Regions from separate parts of the Paenibacillus sp. OT2-17 genome, predicted to be linked through region 2. Evidence: riboswitches for the same ligand, from Rfam matches in the RefSeq annotation. Region 2 holds a riboswitch; the other holds the start of a gene.
What was found. A riboswitch is a leader RNA that binds a small molecule or an ion and turns the genes downstream of it on or off. The one in region 2 is predicted to bind glycine.

Region 1: another riboswitch for glycine. It lies ahead of GRP75_RS09400 (alanine/glycine:cation symporter family protein); the one in region 2 lies ahead of sdaAB (L-serine ammonia-lyase, iron-sulfur-dependent subunit beta).

The regions. Positions count from the first base shown of each region.
Region 1 is NZ_WUDQ01000042.1:8,258-16,123, reverse strand. Features, by position in the region: gene GRP75_RS09420 (extracellular solute-binding protein) at 189-1,472, shown strand; gene GRP75_RS09415 (carbohydrate ABC transporter permease) at 1,507-2,382, shown strand; gene GRP75_RS09410 (carbohydrate ABC transporter permease) at 2,405-3,232, shown strand; gene GRP75_RS09405 (iron-containing alcohol dehydrogenase) at 3,395-4,567, shown strand; gene GRP75_RS09400 (alanine/glycine:cation symporter family protein) at 4,625-6,043, opposite strand; glycine riboswitch at 6,198-6,292, opposite strand; glycine riboswitch at 6,311-6,387, opposite strand; gene GRP75_RS09395 (glycoside hydrolase family 1 protein) at 6,556-7,866, opposite strand, start outside.
Region 2 is NZ_WUDQ01000007.1:12,659-20,524, reverse strand. Features, by position in the region: gene GRP75_RS03795 (ABC transporter ATP-binding protein) at 1-519, opposite strand, end outside; gene GRP75_RS03790 (ABC transporter ATP-binding protein) at 497-1,528, opposite strand; gene GRP75_RS03785 (DUF6359 domain-containing protein) at 1,854-3,443, opposite strand; glycine riboswitch at 3,658-3,773, shown strand; gene sdaAB (L-serine ammonia-lyase, iron-sulfur-dependent subunit beta) at 3,985-4,674, shown strand; gene sdaAA (L-serine ammonia-lyase, iron-sulfur-dependent, subunit alpha) at 4,664-5,563, shown strand; gene GRP75_RS03770 (Ig-like domain-containing protein) at 5,634-7,866, opposite strand, start outside.

The DNA.
Region 1 (7,866 bases), on a different contig from region 2:
TATCATCCTTCGAATTAGTAGGATCAATATCTTTAGAGTATTTAATTTCTATACATGCTTTGTTTCAATTTTTTTGTTTTTGGTTAAGTCAATGCACATAAATGGGTAACAGCTTCATATGATGGAGCTAAACCATTTACAACTTGTTTAGCAGGCAGATTATCTCAGACAGCAAGGAGGGAAATGATGTGAAGACAGTACAATGGCTGGTATTATGTCTTGCTTTTCTCACGATGTTCAGTGCTTGTAGTGAACCCTCGTCCTCTGAAAGTCAATCATCTGAAACTAATTTGTCAAATGGAAAAAAGATAACGCTTACATTATGGTACTGGAACCGTTCCATTGACGATGAACTACTCGCCCAAGCGGAAAAACAATTTCCCAACATTGAATTAAAAACTCAAAAAATAGGCGGTGACTTCAAAGCCAAACTGAAGACAACGCTCGCAGCTCGTTCCGGTGAACCAGACATCGTAGCTCTGAACGATTGGATGGTGGAGCTGTTCCCCAGTGCGGATCGTTTTTATGACTTAAGGGAACTCGGAGCAGACCGCTTGAAGGATCAATATTTGGAATGGAAATGGAATCAAGGGATCACTCCTGATGGTAAAATGATTGCATTTCCCATGGATACTGGGCCTACCGCCCTCTTCTACCGAAGTGATCTGTTTGAACAAGCAGGCTTGCCTAGTGATCCTGAAAAGGTTAGTGCCTCCATCCGCACATGGGATGATTACATGGCAGCCGGAGAACAACTTGAGCAGAAATTCGGAAGCCGTTCATTTTTGGCTGATAATATTGTAAACGTTTACAATCAAGTGCTCGCTCAGCACACAAACCTTTACTTCAAGTCGGATGGCAGCTACATCGGCAATCAATCTCCTGACATCCGTCTGGGCTGGAAAACCGCTGTCGATTTCCACAAGAAGCATCTGCTCGCCAATGCGGATGGCTGGACTCCCGAATGGAACGCTTCGGTCAATAACGGCAAAATTGCCTCTTTTGTAGGGGCTATCTGGATGAAGCAAGTTCTCACAGAGGCCGCGCCGGATACAGCGGGCAAATGGAGAGTCGCCCGTGCTCCTGGAGGAGACGGCAACCTGGGTGGTTCTTTCATTTCTATCCTCAAATCCAGCAAACATCCCAAAGAAGCCTTTGAAGTCCTGACCTGGCTGCAAAACCCGGAACACCAGCTGGAAGCCTACCACAAAATCGGACTGTTCCCGTCCACTCCCGGCGTCTATAACGATCCTATCATGGGGACACCCGAGCCTTTCTTTGGTGGTCAGGCCACCGGACTCATCTTTGCCACCTCCGCACGTCATGTGAAAAGCAGCTATTTCGGCGAGCGCTATCCTGTCATCCACGGCATTGTGACCCGTCGCCTTGCTAATGTCGCCAAGCAGGATGCTAATCCTGATGCATTATGGACGGAAACGATGGATCGAATCGAACGGGAATTACAGCGGTAAAAAAAACAAAATTCAAAAAAGGCGTGTGGACATTATGCTGAGAGAAATCTGGAAGCACCGTGCCGTTTATGCTGCGATCTCGCCGTTTTATCTACTGTTTGGCATCTTTGGACTGTTTCCGATTGGTTTTTCATTATATCTAGCGTTTCACAAATGGGACGGGATCGGAGACATGACCTACAACGGCTTGGGCAATTTTCGCTACCTTGTGACAGACAATGAATTTTGGCAGGCTGTAGGCAATACGTTTGTGATTTGGGTGTACGCCACGATTCCAATGCTATTCTTCGCACTGATTATTGCCTTTCTGCTTTATGCCCCTTTTGTGAAAATGCGCACCTTATGGCGAGTTGGATTCTTCCTGCCCAATGTGACGTCTATTGTGGCTGTTGCCATCATATTTGGTGCCTTATTTGCCAACAATTTTGGATTTCTCAACTACCTTCTGCAACTCTTGGGACTACCCATGGTTCAATGGTTGAATGTGCCATGGGGTATCCAAATTGCCATTTCTTCTATGGTCGTATGGAGATGGATGGGCTATAACGCAATCATCTATTTGGCCGGACTCCAGAGTATTCCGCATGTGCTGTATGAGGCCGCCAAAATAGACGGGGCAACCGGAGCGCAAGCTTTTTTCCGCATCACTATCCCCATGCTACGCCCAGTCATTCTGTTTACGGTGATTACGTCCACCATCGGCGGTATGCAGCTCTTCACCGAGCCACAGGTCCTTGTCGGTAATGACGGCGGTTCCGGGGCAAGTGGCATGACCATCGTTTTATACCTGTATCGCGAGTCGTTCATTAACAACTATTTTGGATATGGTGCAGCCGTCGGATGGGGCATGTTCCTCATCATTGCTCTATTCTCCATCATAAACTGGAAACTCGTTCAAGGTAAAAAATAACGATGGGAAGGAGCTTCACAACATGATGCAGACACGCGCAAAATCCTTTGTTTTATATGCCGGATTGTTGGTGGGAATCATTCTGTCGATGTTTCCATTTTACTGGCTGATCGTCATGGCAACCCGTACAACCTCAGACATCTATCGTTTTCCACCACAATTGTGGTTTGGCAGCCACTTCTTGGATAACATAACGAGAGTATTACAACAGATTAATTTTGCCGGAGCCTTTTTTAATACCCTTTTTGTAGCCGGTTCTGTTACCCTATTGGTTCTGTTTTTCGATTCACTGGCAGGTTTTGCATTCGCCAAGTTTGATTTTCCGGGCAAAAAAGTGCTATTTATCGTTCTGCTAGCTACGATGATGGTCCCTTCACAACTTTCGCTTGTCCCCTCCTTTGTCATGATGGCCTCCTTTGGATGGGTAGGTACGTTCAAAGCGCTTATCATCCCGGGGATGGTAAATGCCTTCGGCATTTTCTGGATTCGTCAATATGCGGAAGAATCCATTCCAAAGGAACTGCTGGATGCGGGCCGGATGGACGGATGCAGCTTTTTTCGACTGTACTTGAATGTAGCACTGCCTATTCTACGTCCTGCGTTCGCTTTTCTCGGCGCATTTACCTTTATAGGAGCCTGGAATGATTATTTATGGCCGCTAATCGTCTTAACGGATGAACGTAAATTCACGCTCCAGATTGCACTGTCACAATTGAACGGGATTTACAATATGGATTATGCGATGGTCATTGCGGGCACCCTGCTGGCTGTACTGCCACTTATTATTTTATTTCTTTTCATTAGCCGCCAGTTTATTTCCGATCTTGCCGCCGGAGCAGTCAAAGATTAGATTTACTTGAATTCCCTTATTCATTTCATGTATAATAGTTAATCGTCATTTCAAATAGCTTACATGATGAAGTTAGGTATCCAACAGGCAATCAGGTTAAGCGATTTACGATTTGAACATGAACTATGAACTATGAACTATGAACTGAGGGAAGCTTACCAGATGAACAAATTCACATATTATAACCCCACCAAATTAATTTTTGGAGACAATCAAATTGAAGAACTCCAGCAGGAGCTGCTGAATTACGGCAAAAACATTTTGCTGGTATATGGAGGCGGAAGTGTCAAACGAAATGGTCTGTATGACCAGGTATTAAACGCGTTAGAGCCGCTACATCTCAACATTCATGAATTGTCCGGCGTAGAACCGAATCCGCGCTTGTCCACCGTTAAGAAGGGTATCGACATTTGCCGAAATGAAAAAATCGACTTCTTACTTGCTGTAGGCGGTGGAAGCGTTATTGATTGCACCAAAGCCATCGCAGCAGGGGCTGAATATGACGGCGACGTGTGGGATATTATCAACAAAAAGCACATGCCAACCCAGGCTCTGCCATTCGGCACCATCCTCACACTCGCCGCCACCGGTTCAGAAATGAATCCTGATTCTGTTATCACCAACTGGGAAACGAACGAAAAATACGTATGGGGCAGCGCGGTAACGCATCCGAAATTCTCGATTCTGGACCCAAAAAACACCTTCTCTGTGCCACGTGATCAGACGGTATATGGCATGGTGGATATGATGAGCCATGTGTTTGAACAATATTTTCACAATGTTAAAAATACACCGTTGCAAGATCGTATGTGCTTTTCCGTGCTGCAAACCGTGATCGAAACTGCACCTAAGCTGCTGGAGGATTTGCACAACTACGAGCATCGTGAAACGATTTTATATGCCGGAACGATTGCCCTTAACGGAACACTGCAAATGGGCTACTTCGGGGACTGGGCTTCGCATACGATTGAACATGCATTATCCGCTGTATATGATATTCCTCATGCTGGCGGTCTGGCGATCCTCTTCCCCAACTGGATGAGACATACGGTGGATCAGGATGCTGCACGCATGAAGCGGCTGATGCTCAGCATGTTTGATTTAGATACCACTGGTAAAACGGATAAGGAAATTGCTTTGGAGGGGATTGATCGCCTGAGTGCATTCTGGACAAGTCTCGGTGCCCCTTCCACCCTGGCCGATTACAATATTAATGATGAGCAATTGGAAAAAGTCGCAAACATTGCAGCCCGTGAAATGGAATACGGAGGCTTCGGTAATTATAAAAAGCTGAATCAAGAAGATATTTCAGCTATTTTGCACGCATCGTTATAACATTCAAAAGGGAGTGTCCTCAAGCCTGTGATGACTGAGGGCACTCCCTTTTGGAATTTATGAATTAACCGTTTGTCCTTTTTCTTCTACTTGGATAGCTGCCCCTACACTGGCACCTGCAAGAATGCCCTTTTTCTTACTAGAATTCAGAGAATCCATATAGGTTCGGGTTTCTGCGACTACAATTCCTGATAAGCCGAGCAGGGCAATCAGGTTCGGGAAAGCCATCATTGCGTTAAAGATATCTGCCAGCAGCCAAATCGCATCCAGTTTAATGAACGCGCCCCCGGCAACCAGTAGGATGAACAGATAGCGGTATGGCTTAATCCACTTGACCCCAAGCAAATATTCAACACAGCGTTCCCCGTAATAGTTCCAGCCGAGCATGGTGGTGAACGCAAACATAATCAGAATGATTGTGAGCAGTTCTGCCCCCAGCGGGAATGCGCTGGAAAATGCTTGCTGAGTCATCAGGCCCGCATCGGTAGGCCCGCTCCACACACCACTAACCAGTAGCGTCAACCCGGTCATCACACAAATAACCATCGTATCAATAAACACGCCTGTCATGGAAATTAGCCCTTGCTCCGCAGGCCATTTGGTTTTGGCAGCTGCAGCTGCAATCGGTGCGCTTCCCAATCCGGCCTCATTGGCAAAAATACCTCTGGCTACCCCACTTCGCATCGCCAGCATAATCGTAGCTCCGGCAAATCCGCCCGTTGCAGATGTAGTTGAAAATGCCGAATGGAGCACCAGCGCAATTGCGGCAGGAAGTTGGTCAGCAAACCGAATCAGTACGATGAGACAGATCAGTACGTACAAGCCTGTTTTAAAAGGAACGACCTTCGTCGATACCTTGGCAATGCTTTTGAGTCCTCCAATAGTAACAAGTCCTGTAAGGATAGCAATAATCAGTGCCGTTACAATGGGCGGAACGCCAAAACTGTTTTCGGTCGAAGATACAATCGCTTTGACCTGCGGAAACGTTCCAATCCCGAACAACGCTACCAGCATGCCCGAAAAAGCAAACAGCATCGCCAGCGGTTTAAAACGGCGTCCCAGACCTTTCTCAATATAATACATCGGGCCGCCGGAAAATTGCCCATTCCGATCCTTCACCCGGTATTTTACCGCAAGTACACCTTCCGCATATTTCGTCGCCATCCCAAAAAAGGCTGCAACGACCATCCAGAACAAGGCACCCGGCCCGCCCAGCTTAATGGCTGTTGCTACGCCGACAATACTTCCTGTGCCAACTGTAGCCGCCAACGCTGTACTCAAAGCCGCAAAACTACTTACATCCCCGCTGCCTTCATTCGGGGCTTTACCGATCAGCTTGATCGCTAGGGGCAGGCGGAATACCTGCAGCATCTTCAAACGTATGGTCAGCCATAACCCCGTTCCCATGACAAGAATGATGAGAGGCGCCCCCCATATCCAGCTACTAATCGCTTCTAACACATGTACCAAATTCATTTCAACCCGCTCCTCCAGCATATTAGAAAACAAAAAAGAGTCAAATCCGCTGATTCGACTCCTGGAGAGGTTAAAGGCACGAAAAAATACAACCATCTTGCGCAGGTTTCTGCCTCTAATATAAAAAAGCCTAGGGCATTCCCTGTCACAGGTTATTCGCGTCTCTGTCCTTTTGCCTGAGAGTTTAAGCAGATGTTCTCTGCGGTGCACCTTCGGCGCCCAATTAAGGGTCTCTCCAGAGTTCTGTCCGTTTACGGTCCCCGCTTGTTGCTGTAATCAGCCTAAGCACCTGAGAGTTTTGCCCCTTCGGTCGGAACCTTCGTTCCATCTCCCGCAAACATCAACCAGACATATGAAATTTTTATTCATTATACAGAAAACTTTCAGCTTATTACAAGTGAAAAGTTTGTGAAGCCCTCTGAAATATTATTATTGTGTCTATCAAAAAAGCGGGTACAGCAGATTGCATCCTTAGGATGTCCTCTGCTATACCCGCCCGAGATGATATGAAATTACAATTCTTCACCATTGGTTGCTATCACATTTTTATACCAGTTAAATGAGTCCTTTTTGGAGCGTTTGAGCGTTCCGTTACCATCATCATCCAGATCGACGTAAATAAATCCGTAGCGCTTGGACATTTCGGAAGTAGACATGCTCACAAGGTCGATAGGACCCCAGCTGGTGTAACCAATCAGATCAACACCGTCGGCAATTGCTTCCTTCATTTGAACAATATGCTGACGCAAGTAATCAATACGATATGTGTCATGCACAGATCCGTCTTCTTCCACCTTATCATAAGCACCTAGGCCATTTTCCACGATAAACAGCGGCTTTTGGTAGCGGTCATATAACGTGTTCAGCGTAACACGCAGACCGATCGGATCAATTTGCCATCCCCAGTCAGAGGACTGTAAATATGGATTTTTCACCCCGCCAATCAGGTTTCCTGCTGCTTTCTCACCTTCTGGACCTGCAGAAACGGTCAAGGTCATGTAGTAGCTGAATGAGATATAATCGACCGTGTTATTTTTTAAAATTTCGGCATCGCCTGGTTCTGTGTGTATAACAACATTATTTTCTTCAAAATAACGATTCATGTAGTTGGAATATTCCCCACGGGCATGCACATCCGTAAAGAACAGGTTCATCTGATTTTCATGCTGGGCTTTCAGTATATCCGCTGGATTACACGTATGTGGATAGCTTTCCATACGAGCCAGCATACAGCCGATCTGAGCGCCTGGGATGATCTCATGTCCCCGTTTGGTCGCCAGTGCACTAGCTACAAATTGATGATGCAATGCTTGATATATCGCTTGTTGTTTGTTTTCTACACGGTCAATAACCACACCGCCACCGGTGAACGGACTCATGGTCATTACATTGATTTCATTAAAGGTCAGCCAGTATTTTACTTTATCCTTATAGCGTGTAAACACCGTTTCGGCATAATTTACGTAGTGTTGTATGACTTCACGACCCAGCCAGCCATTATACTTCTGAGTCAGACCTAGCGGTGTTTCATAATGCGACAATGTTACCAAGGGCTCAATATTATATTTGCGCAGCTCATCAAATACATTGTCGTAGAATTGCAATCCTGCTTCATTCGGCTCGGCATCATAGCCATTCGGGAAAATCCGCGACCAGTGGATGGACATACGAAATACTTTAAAGCCCATTTCAGCGAACAATGCAATATCTTCTTTGTAGTGGTGGTAAAAGTCCACACCTTCACGTTTTGGGAAACGGGCATTGACTTTGCCTGCCAAAATGTCTTCAAGTCGCTCGGACGAAATCTCCATAGCATGATCGTT
Region 2 (7,866 bases):
CTTGGGGTTTAATGTCAGCGCACGCGCGATCCCGATCCGTTGCCGTTGCCCCCCGGAAAATTCATGCGGATATTTGTAGGCTGCATCGGCGTTCAAGCCGACCTTTTCCAGCAACGTCTGTACTTTCCTCCGTTCCTCCTCACTGCTCAGCCTTTCAAAATTTCGCAGCGGTTCAGCAATGACATCCAATACGCGCTTGCGCGGGTTGAGCGAAGAGTAGGGGTCCTGAAAAATCATCTGAATGTCTCTACGCAGCGGATGACGGTTGTTACGGCTCAGAGCCGCAAGGTCCTTTCCCTTAAAAAGAATCCGTCCGCTCGTCAGCTTATTTAGACCGATGATCGTCCTGCCTGTCGTCGTTTTTCCACAGCCGGATTCTCCCACCAGCCCGTATGTCTGGCCTGCCTCAATGCTGATCGACACGCCATCCACTGCTTTCACCTGATCGATAACACGCTGGAAGAAACCACCGCGCACCGGATAGTGGACCCTCAAATCATTTAACTCCAGTAGTGCCATGAGCAGCTTCCCCCTTTGCCTCGTCTTCAAAATGAAAATGCTGGTAACATGTACAACGGACCCAATGTCCAGGGGAAATTTCATTTAGTTGGGGATGGTCTTCATGCACTCCCTGCTGAATCCAGGGAATACGCGGGGCAAAGCGACAGCTATTGCGGGGGATATCTTGTAATGAGGGAACAATGCCGCCGATGACATGCAGTGATTCCCCCTTGGTATGCGCTCCCGGCATGGAAGCAAGCAAAGAACGCGTGTACGGATGCTGTGGATGCCTGAATAATTCAAAAACATCAGCGCTCTCCACGATTTCTCCGGCATACATGACCACCACACGGTCGGCTACTTCTGCCACAACACCAAGATCATGCGTAATCAAGATAATTCCGCTCCCACTCTCCTGTTGAAGCTGTTTGAGCAAGTCGAGAATTTGCGATTGGATCGTTACATCGAGCGCAGTCGTCGGCTCATCTGCAATAATAAGAGAAGGTCGGCAAGCTATGGCAATCGCGATCATCACACGCTGCCGCATCCCTCCTGACAGTTCATGCGGATACTGATCATACACACGCACAGGATTCGGTATATCTACACTTTCCAGCAGCTCCAGCACACGTTCCCTTTTTTGCTTCGTAGATAGTGACGTATGATAATCAAGATTTTCCTCAATCTGCTTGCCAATGCTCATCAACGGGTTGAGTGCTGTCAGCGGGTCCTGAAAAATCATGCCAATGCCCGCTCCGCGGATTTTATTCATTTGCCCTGAAGAAAGACGGTTCAGGTCCGTGCCTTTAAAAAGGACCTCTCCCTCTACACGTGTGCGTTCCATGTCATGCAGTTGCGGGATAGAAAGCGCCAGCGCGCTTTTGCCACAGCCAGATTCTCCGACTACAGCCAGCACTTCATTGGGGTTGACCGTCAGATCCAGATGGTCGACTGCGGGGTGATATTGATCCTTGATGCGAAAAGAGACGGATAATCCTTTAATTTCCAACACGGGTTCGGTATTCAATGCGCGCTTCCTCCATTCTCCATGGTCTTGTCCCGCTTATTCTCACCATGTTTGATGTTTAAAACCTCTCATGAACATTACATACCGTTTTTGTCGGAATAATTTGAATACATCCTATCACCAGTATATGGATATATCAATTAAGATTATGCTATCAACATCATTTAAAAAATCAATGATCCAGCAGTAGCGCGGCCTTTCTGGAACAAAATGTAATGAAATAACCAACCACAGGTTAATTTTCATCACAAAAAAAGTCGCCTGATCCCTCTGCAGGGATCAAACGACTAACTAATACCAGCTCACATTGAGCTTCTGGCGATAATTATGAAGCCGCTCCATAGGAGCCAGACTTGAACGTTCTAGGATCGTACCATTTGTAGCCTGCTGCTGGAGCAGACCAAGGCTCAGGCTGCGGTTCTGTGGAAGCCGCAGGCTCCTCAAATGGTAGAAGCTTCGTTGGCTGATCCAGAGTCAAACCTGCCACATCAGACAATTTCGTGTAGTCCTGCTTCCATGCAAGCCATTGAACCGTTTGCACCAGGAAGGTGGAATCATCCACTTCTTTAAAACCATCATATGTCTTCTTCGACTGTCCGTTTTCCTCACGCACATATTTCGGTGTAGCATCTTCTACAGGGGAAGAATCACCGATGAACGCTGCCTTGCCTTGACCTACCTTGGAGATAGCGGCATAAGGTCCTTCCGCACGGCCCCCGCCGTTATAAACTCCCTGGTCTACCGCATTACCCCATTTTTTCGTGCCTGAAGGGATATAAGCAATGCCTTTAGCCTTGGTAGGATCAATAATAGCCAGCGTAGATCCTGCATGCATTGCAATCGAGCGCACACCCTTGGTAATGCCGAAAGATTGATCTGCGGCTACAATGTCGGTAGCATTCACATCACCCAGCGCATTGTAACGGAAACGAACGCCAAAGTTGGCCGCCAACCAATCGGAGCTTGTTAATCCTTGCATCGCCGGTGATGCAGCTTCTTCTGCAGTCATGCCCTTGGCCGGATTAGTATAGGCTCCACGACGGTAGCCATTCATAACCTCGGAGGAATCCCAACGGTTTTTGTTACGGTCCGCATTATAATGATCGGAGATGAAGAAAACGCTTCCCCCGTTATTCACGTATTGCAGCAGGGCAGCCTGCTCGGATGCCTTAAAGGCAACATTCGCTTCACCAATAATGAACACATCATATTGGCGCAGCTTGTCATATGTTATAGCCTGCTCTCCATAAGTGAAAGGAATGGGACGATTCAATTGGTCTACCGTAAAGCCTACATTACGCAGTCCATTGGCAAAGTCGGAGAAGGCGCCTTCAATGACCCAATCTGCTGCGCCAGCGGTCTGTGCATGCGTATTATCGAACAGCACCTTTTTGCCTTTTCCATCCGGCAATGTAGTACCGGGTTGACCCGGGTTGCCAGGTTCACCTGGTTCCCCCGGATCGCTTCCGCTCACCAGTTCAACATCGCTTGGACTTTTCACTCCACCAAAATTATTGTAGGCGCCGAGTGTACCCGTCACACGAATTTTGCTGCCGATCAGCTCAGGATGGCCTGACAGCCCAAATTGCCCTCTGTACGCTGAAGTCAGCTGTACATCCAATAGATTAGACGTATTACGTTCATTTGCCTGATCGGCAATCAGTACGTTAAAATCATTCGCGAACGGAGAAGAAAAGTTAGCCGTTTTCGATCCGGTAGCATGTCCGACGATGTAGCCTTCCACCGTCACCGTACCTCCACTGCTTTGGCCTTGAAGTGCTTCGGCTACTGTCAATGCTCCCTCTGCCTTGACCTGACCGAATGGAACGAAGATCCCGATCAGCAGTGATACGATCGCTGCTAGATGCAACATCCCTTTTAAGCGTGAACCTGTGAATCGCAAGCCTTTTACCATACGTCAATATCCCTCCTATGATTTCCATAAATATACTTGTCCTTTATCAGATTAGCCGCCAATCTTCTAATTCCTTCCTGGTTTCATCCATAATTATGTAAATTTTAATCTTTTTTATTGGAAACGCACCTGTTTATGTAAAAATTAAACCTGTGATTGACACCGAGCACGGCATACATTACGCTAAGAAAGACATGTAGAACGGTATACGCGAATGAAGATGACGGGAGAGTCTGTCCAGGGAGCCTACACTCTGGCGGCACCGAAGGAGCAAGGCGTCAGCACCCGGCTGGCGGATAATCTCTCAGGTCCATGTATCGTCATCTGACGCAACTCTGGAGAGAGCGCAAGCCACCCAAGGGGTAAGGCGGTAAGAACACCGCACGAAACTCTCAGGTAACGAGGACAGAGATAAGGGAAACTTCCTTATCCTGTCCTTTTTTGTGCTCACATTGTGCGTCAGCATTAGGAACCGTCATAACCGCGCAAAGACGCGGAAATACCATATAGTATGGTATTAGAACATACAGGGGGCCACACCATGCGTTTCAAAGATGTATTTTCTATTATCGGTCCGGCCATGACCGGACCTTCCAGTTCACACACCGCAGGCGCGGTGCGGCTCGCACGCGTTGCCCGGCACTGGCTCGGGACGCAGCCTGACCGTGCCCGCATGACGCTGTACGGCTCCTTTGCCGACACGTATAAAGGACACGGTACAGACCTGGCGCTCATCGCAGGGCTGCTTAATTACGATACGGACGATCACCGGATTCCGGATGCCGAGCAATGGGCAGAGCAAGCCGGGATGGCCGTGGAATTCGCCGTCAGCGGACTCCCCGCGCCTCATCCGAACACCGTCCGTTTCGAGCTGTGGAAGGGCGAGGATCAGCGCACACTGCTGGGCTCCTCCATCGGCGGCGGCAGCATCCATGTCCAGCAGCTCAACGAATTCCGGGTCAATCTGACTGGGGAGCTGCCTACGCTGGTGCTTCTCCACTCGGATAAGCCCGGTACATTGGGCGCGATAACTTCAGCGCTGGGCGCGGCCCACATTAACATTGCCTATATGCACGTAGATCGCAAAGGCCGGGATGGTGAAGCACTCACCGCCATTGAAACGGACAGTTCTGCTCCAGCTGAACTGATTGCGGAACTGCGTTCTTTACCTCATATGTATGAAATTAAGATGATTAATTTGAAAAAAGGAGCTGAATCCGATGCGGTTTAGCCATCTGCATGAAATCAGCGCTTTATGCGCTGAAGAATCCACCACAATTGGCCGCTTGATGATTCAAGAGCAGGTACAAGAGACGAATACAACGGAGGAAGAAATCTTTCGCCAAATGTCTGATTATTATGAAGTCATGAAGGAAGCCGTTCATCGCGGTCAGACACAAGACACCGTATCCCGCAGTGGATTGACGGGCGGTGACGGCAAGCGCCTAGCCGAGTATCTGCGGTCAGGGGAAACCTGCTCCGGCGATGCCTCCGCGCTCGCCATGGCTTATGCCCTCTCTGTGTCGGAGGTAAATGCATCCATGGGTCGTATTGTCGCCACGCCTACCGCAGGCTCATGTGGGGTTATCCCTGGTGTGTTCATCAGTGCGCAGGAGCGGTTCGGCTGGGATGATGAGCATATGGTGAACGGCCTGTTCGCCGCTGGAGCCATTGGCTACGTGATCGCCAACAACTCCTTCATTTCTGGCGCGGAGGGAGGCTGTCAGGCTGAGATTGGTTCAGCTATCGGGATGGCTGCTGGCGCTATGGTCGAGCTGCGTGGTGGTACGCCTGAACAGGCTGTCCACGCCGTGGGCCTCGCTCTTAAGAACACGCTCGGCCTGATTTGCGACCCCGTCGCCGGACTCGTGGAGATTCCGTGCATCGTGCGCAACGGGCTGGGAGCCGTGACTGCGCTTGCCGCAGCGGACATGGCTTTGGCGGGTGTGCGCAGCGCTATTCCGTCTGACGAAGTCATTGACGTGATGCTTGAAGTCGGCAGTGCGATGCCGTCGAAGCACCGCGAGACCGCCAAAGGCGGCTTGGCCCAGACGCCGACTGGCAAGCGTTTGACCGAATCACTTACACGCAACACACCGACCAAGAAGGATAAGTCATAATTTATAAGCGGTGCCTCCTTAAAATAAAAGAGCAAGCATGTCGTCCTTGGACGTATGCTTGCTCTCTTTTTTACTGAACGGTTACCTGTATCTTCGTCATTTTACCTGCATATTTCACAGTAATTACTGCTTTGCCCTTGCCCTGTGCCTTAATGTTACCGTCTTTGACGGTCGCAACAACAATTCTGGACGAGGACCAGACAGCCGGTTTGGAAACATCCTTCTCCGACTCATCCTTATACGTGGCTGTAGCCGTAACCTTGGCCAGCTGTCCTGCCTTCAAATTCAAAGCAACTTCGTCTGTTTGCAGATATTTAAGCGTATCAACATCCACGGGTACGCTGATTACCTTCCCGCCAAACTTCGCCTGAATGTTAGCTTTACCGTAGCTAACCGCAGTAACCTGACCCTTTTTAACAGTGGCTACCTTATAATTAGACGTTTTCCATTCAGCTTGGGCCGTAACGTCCTTTTCTTTACCATCACTCGATTTAACCACAATCGCGATGGTTTTTTGATCTCCGGATTTAAGTGACAACGCGATTGCATCCGCTTCAATCTTTTGCGCTACGTCCACTTCTACCGTAAACGTAATGTTTTGCTTGCCATATGAAGCAGTCACCGTTGCCTTACCGCTACCATTCGCTTTGATCAAACCTTCGCTAACTTCAACCACTTTTACATTGCTCGTTGTCCAGGTGGCGTCCTTGGTTACATCTGTTTTTGTACCGCCACTCTTAACTCCTGTTACTTTCAGCTGCTTCGTTTCCTGAGCACCAAGCGCAATTACACGCGAGTCTGTTTCCAGACGGTCTACAAGGCCTACTTGTACGTTAATCGTCAGTTTTTTGCCATTATAGGTCGCTGTAATAACCGCTTTACCAGCGGATTTACCCGTAATCGTTCCTTTGGACACAGAAGCAATATCTTCCGCGCTTGAAGCCCATTCTGCATCCTGTGTTACATCTTCCTTACGCCCATCCGCATAAGTAGCCGTCAAAGTTGCAGTATAGTCCTCATCAATATCAATCGTTGCCGTTTTGGAGGACAGAGACAGATCACCGGGTACATTTACGGATACCGTAGCTGTAACTGTTTTGCCACCATAAGAAGCGGTGATCGTAGCCTCACCTGTTTTATAACCCGTGACTTCTCCCGCACTGACAAAAGCGATATCTTCATTGCTGGACTTCCACTCTGCCTTACTTGTGATATCTTCTTCCGTACCTGTTACATACGTTGCGGTCAGCTTGAGCTTTTTGGATTCCTTGGCATTCAGGCTCAGCTTGTCCTCACTCAAATCCAAATATCTGGAGGTTTCGACATCTGTCTTGATCGAAACAGTCTTATCTCCATACTTAGCGGTCACCGTAGCCGAACCCGCTCCAATGGCCATAATCGTTCCCTTATTCACAGTCGCAATTTTTTCATCGCTTGATGTCCAAGTAGCTTTATCTGTGATATCCGTTACCGTCCCATCCGGGTAAACGGCAGTAACTTGTATTTTTTTAGATTCATCCAGACGGAGAAAAATATTGGATTCGCTGGCTTTCAGCTTATTCGTTTGATCGACATCTACCGAAATCGTAGCGGACATCGTGCCATATTTACCTGTAATTGTCGCCTTTCCCGCGCTGTAGCCGGTAATGGTGCCTTTCAGTACATCCGCCACGGCTGCATTGCTGGAGCTCCATTCAGCAGACTCTGTCACGTCCTGTACCGATCCATCCGGGAATGTCGCCGTAAGTTTAACCTTCTCCGTATCCTTCAGCAAAAGAGAAACCTCTGATGAACTGACATCGAGACGTTTAACCTGCTCCACCTGCACAGCAATGGTTACGGTCTGTTGACCATATACGGCCTTAATATTGGCTGTACCTGCTCCCTGAGCGGTAACCAATCCGTTAACTACTGTGGCTACCTTTTGATTATCGGAGGTCCAAGTAGCATCACCCGAAACCTGAGCTGTTGTATTATCACTGTATGTCGCTGTCAAATCAACCTGTCCTGTACCGCTTGAACGCAAGTTCAGGCTTTGTACACTGGATGTCAGCGCCTTAACCTTTTTCGTTACATGTACCTGAACCGATTGTACCTTCTCTTTATAGGTCGCAACCACGGTGGCTTCCCCTTCAGCCTTGGCCGAAACTGTACCATTATACACAGTAGCAATAGTTGTATTATCACTTTTCCAATCCGTGCTTACGGTTACATTCGAGGTTGTCCCATCGCTAAAAACAGCAGTAGCCGTCAACGCAGCCGTATCCCCCTGCTGCAAAGTTACCTCGTTAGAGGAAAGGACA